DNA from 2 places in the Geobacillus zalihae genome. Region 1 is predicted to be linked to the other one. Evidence: predicted binding sites of a transcription regulator. Region 1 holds the regulator's gene; the other holds the start of a gene.
What was found. The regulator LexA, encoded in region 1, represses DNA repair genes until DNA is damaged. The targets are predictions, from matches to a motif close to CGAACATATGTTCG.
Positions count from the first base shown of each region.

Region 2: the regulator LexA is predicted to act here: its motif matches at 1,941-1,954, upstream of QWV57_RS17870 (DNA polymerase IV).

Region 1 is NZ_CP129217.1:1,238,425-1,241,882, reverse strand. Features, by position in the region: gene QWV57_RS06380 (DUF896 domain-containing protein) at 60-290, opposite strand; gene QWV57_RS06375 (YneB family resolvase-like protein) at 420-1,073, opposite strand; gene yneA (cell division suppressor protein YneA) at 1,093-1,398, opposite strand; gene lexA (transcriptional repressor LexA) at 1,550-2,173, shown strand; gene glnA (type I glutamate--ammonia ligase) at 2,237-3,458, opposite strand, start outside.
Region 2 is NZ_CP129218.1:19,235-22,692, reverse strand. Features, by position in the region: gene QWV57_RS17880 (ISLre2-like element ISGsp3 family transposase) at 1-459, opposite strand, end outside; gene QWV57_RS17875 (IS4 family transposase) at 624-1,742, shown strand; gene QWV57_RS17870 (DNA polymerase IV) at 1,997-3,250, shown strand; gene QWV57_RS17865 (YolD-like family protein) at 3,247-3,458, shown strand, end outside.

The sequences.
Region 1 (3,458 bases):
TATAGAAAATCGATCGGCTTGTACAACGTTATTTTCCGAGCCACCCCTCTTTCGACCGTTTAATGGAAGCGCCGCCGCTGGCTTTCCTTTAATTTTTTCGGCGTCACGTCGTTGCCGTTCGGGTCAATGACGGTCACTGTATGGAGCATATCGGTCATCGCCTTGCGGAACGCTTGAATGTACTCACGGCGCAGCTTCGCTTGCTCGAAGGCCTCTTCGGCCGACAAGCCGGCCGTTTTCGCTTTTTTCGCCAGTTCATTGATGCGGGCTAATTTATGTTTGGCAAGCATTGATCATCTTCTCCTATCTGCCATATTCTCACTCTGTTTTATCTTATCTGATCAACCGGGAAGATGGCAACGATGGCATCTTGGCTTCCTTTGCCCGCTCGCCGCTTTAGGGTCAGGCGCAGTACACGATCAACGCCGCCTTTGTTGCTCGTCCATATATTCCTGGTAACGCCGATGGACGGTCGCCTTGGACGCCTCGTAACCGAAGCTTCGCATCGTCGCGGCGATATCGGCAAACGTCAGTCCGCGCTCGCGCAAGCGGACGATCTCCTCAACCGGCAGATCAATTCGATCGCGCCCGGCGTTTTCGCCCCGGCGCCTTAGGTTCCGCTCCGGTCGGTAGCCGCTGGCGATGGCTCGCTGCATGCCACGCTTAATTTTGGCGTTATGTATTTTTCTTTGGTACTCCTCGACAATCGCGATGATGGATAACACCATCTCATCGGCCTCCGACAGCGGCATCTCCCCGCGGTGGCTGGCGCTGTATATTTTCACCCCTTGCTTTTTCAAGCAATGCAGCACCGCCATGCGCGCATGGCCGCGCCCAAGCCGCGTTTCATCTTGAATGAGCAGCACATCGACCTCGCCTTCCTCGCAAAGCGAAAGCAGCTCCAACACGCCGTCGCGGTCGGCTTCATAACCGCTCGCCTGCTCGGCGATCACTTTAACGACTTCAAATCCACACTCGGCCGCCAGTCGCTCGAGCTCATCTCGTTGCCTCGCGAGCGACGTTTCCTGTTCAGCTTTGTCCGTGCTGACTCGGCAGTAAATGACCGCCCTCATGGCCAATCCCTTCTTTCCATCACTGATTGACGGCCACCGAGCCGCCCTGCTTTGATTTTAACACAGGAATGACAATTTGTTCACCGGCGGCAAGACGCGGGCTCGGCAAATGGTTGACATCGACGACCCAGCGGATGAACTCATCAGGCGGCATATGGTGTTCCTGTTCGTACTGTTTTGCCAGCCCCCAAAGCGTATCGCCGGGAGCGACCGTGATCGTCACGTATTCTTTTTTATCGACCGGGCTGCTGGCGTAAACGAACCCTGCCAACACGAGCGCAAACAAAAATGAAAACAAAACATAGTGCAGCAACGTTCTCCCCATTCTCCCCACCCTTTCTAGAATGTTTGTTCGCTTTCCTTCATTATAGTCAAGAACATTTGTTTGTGTCAATAAAAAACTCGAACTTATGTTTGTTTTTTCGTCTTCCGCATGGTATAATGAAGGCAAATGATGTGGCGAGAGGTGTGAAACCATGACGAAACTGTCAAAACGACAACAGCAAATTTTAGAGTTTATTAAACAGGAAGTAAAAACAAAAGGCTATCCTCCGTCGGTGCGGGAAATTGGGGAAGCGGTTGGACTGGCGTCAAGTTCGACGGTCCACGGGCATCTCGCGCGCCTAGAAAGCAAAGGGTACATCCGCCGCGACCCGACAAAGCCGCGCGCCATTGAAATTTTGGACAACGATATGGCCAAGGAGAGAGAAAAAGAGGAGATCATCTCGGTGCCGATCATCGGCAAGGTGACGGCCGGTCAACCGATTACAGCGGTGGAAAACATCGAAGGCTACTTTCCGCTGCCGAAGCGGCTCGCCGCCGGCGAGGAGCAGCTGTTTATGCTTGAAGTGATGGGCGACAGCATGATCGAAGCCGGCATTCTCGACGGCGACTACGTCATCGTCCGCCAGCAGTCATCGGCCAACAACGGCGACATCGTCGTCGCCATGACGGAAGACAACGAGGCGACGGTGAAGCGGTTTTTCAAGGAAAAAGACCACATCCGCCTGCAGCCGGAAAACGCCCATCTTGAGCCGATCATCGTCCGCGACTGCACGATTCTCGGCAAAGTGATCGGCGTCTATCGCCTGTTCGACTGACTCGTGCCGGCCTGCGCCCATAAAAAAGCTGCCCTGAAAAAAACGGGGCAGCTTTTTTATGAATCAGTAGAGTTCCATATATTGGTCCAATTCCCATTGATGAACCGTTGTCCGATACATATCCCACTCGATTTCTTTCGCTTCGACGAAATGCTCGAATAAATGTTTGCCGAGCGCGTGAATCATCACTTCATCGGACTTCAAGTTTTCCAACGCTTCATAGAGCGTTGCCGGCAAATCGACAATGCCTTCTTCGAGCCGTTCTTCTTTCGTCATGACGTAAATGTTTCGATCCACTGGCGCCGGAGGAGTGAGCTTGTTGCGAATGCCGTCAAGCCCAGCGGCTAAAAGCACCGCCATGGCCAAGTATGGGTTGGCCGACGGGTCAACGCTGCGCACCTCAATGCGCGTGCTCATGCCGCGCGAAGCTGGAATGCGGATGAGCGGGCTGCGGTTGCGCGCCGACCAAGCGACGTAGCACGGCGCTTCATAGCCTGGAACAAGCCGCTTGTACGAGTTGACGGTCGGGTTCGTCACCGCCGTAAAGTTCGGCGCATGCTTCAGCACACCGGCGATAAACTGCCGTGCCGTATCGCTCAACTGCAAGTCGCCGTTCGGATCGAAAAAGGCGTTTTCACCGTTGCGGAACAGCGACAGGTTGCAATGCATTCCTGAACCGTTAATCCCAAAAATCGGCTTCGGCATAAAGGTCGCATGCAATCCATGTTTGCGGGCGATCGTTTTGACGACGAGCTTAAACGTTTGAATGTCGTCGCACGCTTTAATCGCATGGGCGTATTTAAAATCGATCTCATGCTGGCCCGGGGCGACTTCATGATGGGACGCTTCGATTTCAAACCCCATTTCCTCAAGCTCGAGCACAATGTCGCGCCGGCAGTTTTCCCCAAGATCGGTCGGCGCCAAATCGAAATAGCCGCCGCGATCGTTCAGCTCCATCGTCGGGTGTCCTTTTTCGTCAAGCTTGAAAAGGAAGAATTCAGGCTCAGCTCCTAAGTTAAAGGCGTTGAAGCCAAGCGCCTCCATCTCTTTCAGCATCCGCTTCAAGTTGTAGCGTGGGCAGCCTTCAAACGGCGTGCCGTCCGGGTTGTAAATGTCGCAGATAAAGCGGGCGACTTTCCCTTTTTCTGCGGTCCACGGGAAAATGACGAACGTATCCAAGTCCGGATACAAATACATATCCGACTCTTCAATGCGGACAAATCCTTCGATCGACGACCCGTCAAACATAATTTTGTTGTTAAGCGCTTTCTCCAGCTGGCTGATC
Region 2 (3,458 bases), on a different replicon from region 1:
GGAAACAGGGTGGTGCAGCGAGACAGGGGCCTCCAGCACCAGTTGGCGAATCGCCTCGTGGCTCATGACCGCATACCCCACGATCGACTCCAACGTACGGGCCGCTTTGCGGTAGGAAGAGCACTCTACGGCCAACTCGACCGCCGTTTCCTCGAGGCAAGGGCTGATCGACTGCGCTCCATCAAAGCCCAGTTCGGCATCCAGCAAGAAGGTATACGCCCCCGCCTGCCGATCATAGTAGTAGTTCCGTCGAAACGTCACTTCTCCAAACAGCGTTTGGATCGTGGTCGGCCGTTTGTCTTTCAGCTGATACCGGCGCTTGTCCCGCGCTTCCGCCAGTTGTTGATCAATCTCCTCCAAAAGGGCCGCCAACAAGACAGCGAACACCTTTTGAAGAGTTCTGACTAATTGTTCCTCCAGCTCTTTTAATAAAGGCCATTCTGTGGTAAGATGTTTCATGGACTCTCTCCCTCCTGTTTTCGGTTGATGTTGACAATCACCATCATAGCAGGGAGAGAGTCCTTTTTGCATGACATTTGCTTTTTTCTACCGCGCTTCGCTTGGTGGCCCCGACGAGCGTCGCGAACAAAAGTTCGCAACCCTCGTCGGGGAATCATTCCTGAATGTCACCCACAAATATTTTACTCACACTTTCGGATGAAGAGATTCAACTGATTGCCGAAGCGGTTGGGGATCGTGATTCGTCTCGAACCTTTACGTTGCGCGAGTTGATTCACTTCTTCCTGCTGGCCGCCATGCATCAATGGAAAAGCTTTCGCCATAGAGCTGACGTGGGGCCTCTGTATGGATTGCCGCGATTCCATTATTCCACAGTATCCAAGAAAGCGAAAGAAGTTCCCTATGACATCATGAAACGCTTGTTGGCGTTGATCATTTCCAAGTGCAACCGCCAAACCCGCCGCTCGCTTCGGTTTCCCAAACCGCTTCGGGTGGTGGATTCGACGACCGTCACGGTCGGGAAAAACCGCCTCCCATGGGCTCCGTATCACGGCGAACGCGCCGGAGTGAAGCTGCACGTCGCGTATTCGCCGGAATCCTCGCTGCCGGCAGACGTGGTGGAAACGACCGGACTGCGTCACGATGGCCCAGTGGGAGAACAGTTGACGAACGCTCAACAAGTGCTCGTGGAAGACCGGGCGTATTTCAAAATCGAACGCCTCGATCGATTTGTGGAGCAGCATCAGCTCTTTGTCATTCGAATGAAGGACAACATCGAACTTCATCAGAAAAAAAGCTTGAAACGCCTTTCCAGCACATCCTCATCGGTTCAAGCCGACTTCACGTGCCAGTTGGGGACGAAACAATGCCGATCGACCAAGCGTCACCGGGTAGTGATCTTTCGAGATGCAAATGGCCGCGACATTCGGGTCGTGACGAATCTCTTCCATGCGTCTGCGGAAACCATTGCCGACATGTACCAACAACGTTGGACCGTTGAAGTCTTTTTCCGTTGGGTGAAGCAATATCTGAATGTCCCGACCTTGTTTGGCACGACGGAAAATGCGGTATACAACCAACTGTTTGCGGCGTTCATCGCGTATGTGTTGCTGCGATGGCTGTATGATCAAACCAAAAAACAGACGAACGTCTCTCTTTCCTTCATTTCGTTCGTTCGCCGTTTTTTCTCTGGGCAGCTTCCTCTCGATTGGAAATCCGGGATGGCCGCTGCTTTGTTTGAGTATGCCCAAATTTATGGAAGACGTATGTCTAATTTTGGATAATCAACACTCGTGTCTTTAATCAATATTTTTGTATCAAACGATGGACTATACGTAACGAGCAATTCCTAATATAAAATACTATAAGTACCAGACCGGATGTATCCGGTCTTTTTTATTTTTAATAAGCATAATTGCTCCGTTTCATTATCGTAATACCTCATTTTTCCAATAATATCTTGACTTTTTTGACAAAATATAAGAACATATATTCGTAAATAGAACATGTGTTCTTAAAAAGGAGGGTCCTTGCGCCGATGTTGTTTGATATTTCTCGTCTGCCAAAAAATAAAATTTTATGTATCGATATGAAGAGCTTCTACGCCAGCTGCGAATGCGTCGATCATGGACTGGATCCTCTCGAGGATTATGTTGTCGTTGTCTCCGATAAAAACCGAAGCGGAAGTGTAGTTCTAGCTGCGTCTCCGAAAATGAAGCAAGATTACGGAATCAAAACAGGAAGTCGTCTATATGAAGTGCCTCGCCGTCGCCATATCCATATTTTTAACGCCCGCATGAAGCGGTATTTGGAAATCAGCGTGCAAATTACAGAACTGTTTTCTACCTTTGTCCCTTTTGAAGCGATTCTCACGTACAGCGTTGATGAGAGCTGGATAACCCTAGACGGTACGGAAAAGCTGCATGGATCCCCTCTGGAAGCGGCTCAAAAAATACGAAGCGCGATCTGGGATCAATTCGGTCTGCCTTCCTGCATTGGTATCGGTCCAAACCGTTTCATCAGCAAAGTCGTACTTGATGTATACGCCAAAAAACAAGGAATCGCTGAATGTACGTATGAAGAAGTTCCGAAAAAATTATGGCCAGTTCCGTTACGGGAAATCTGGGGCATTGGTAGCCGAATGGAGAAACATTTGAACAATATGGGAATGTACACGCTTGGAGATGTGGCAAACAGTTCCCTGGATCGCTTACGGAAACGGTTTGGCGTAATAGGAGAACAGCTCTACTATCATGCTTGGGGAATTGACTTAAGCCCTCCTTTTATCGACGCAAGGACCTTCCCTCAAAAAAGTATCGGAAAAGGAATTACATTACTGCGCGACTACTGGCGGGAAAACGAAATTTTAACAGTTGTGTTGGAGCTTTGTGAGGAAGTAGCAAAACGAGCGCGTGAAATCGGGAAAGTAGGACGCACCGTTTCGTTTAGCGTGCGCTATTCGCATAATGAAGGAGGATTCCATCAGTCCGTTACCCTTGATACCGCTACAAACTTAACGATGGATATCTACCGCGTCTGCAAGCGGATTTTTCATAAGTTTTATGACGGACGAAGTGTGCGCGTCATTCATGTGTCCCTTGAAAACTTAATGGATGAGGAAAGTTTGCAACTGTCCCTCTTTGAAGACAGAACGAAGGAACGCGCCCTTGCCAAAGCAATGGACGCAATCCGTGACAAATTTGGTCCAAACGCGCTGTTGCGTGCTGTCAGCTACACACCAGGAAGCGTCGCACGCATCCGCAATAACTATATAGGAGGGCATCAGGCATGAACCATCGCGATCGTGGAATCATCAAATACTCGCCCTTTTTAATGCCAGAGCACCGCAAAATGCTAAAGGAGCTGCGTGAAAAAGAAGTGCGAATCCATACCTCCTGTCACGACGAGCAACAATATGAAGAATGGAATCGGATCATTTTCGAGGCGATGGAGTTTGCTTCTTATCTCTCGATTCAATACATACATAATTATCGTTTATG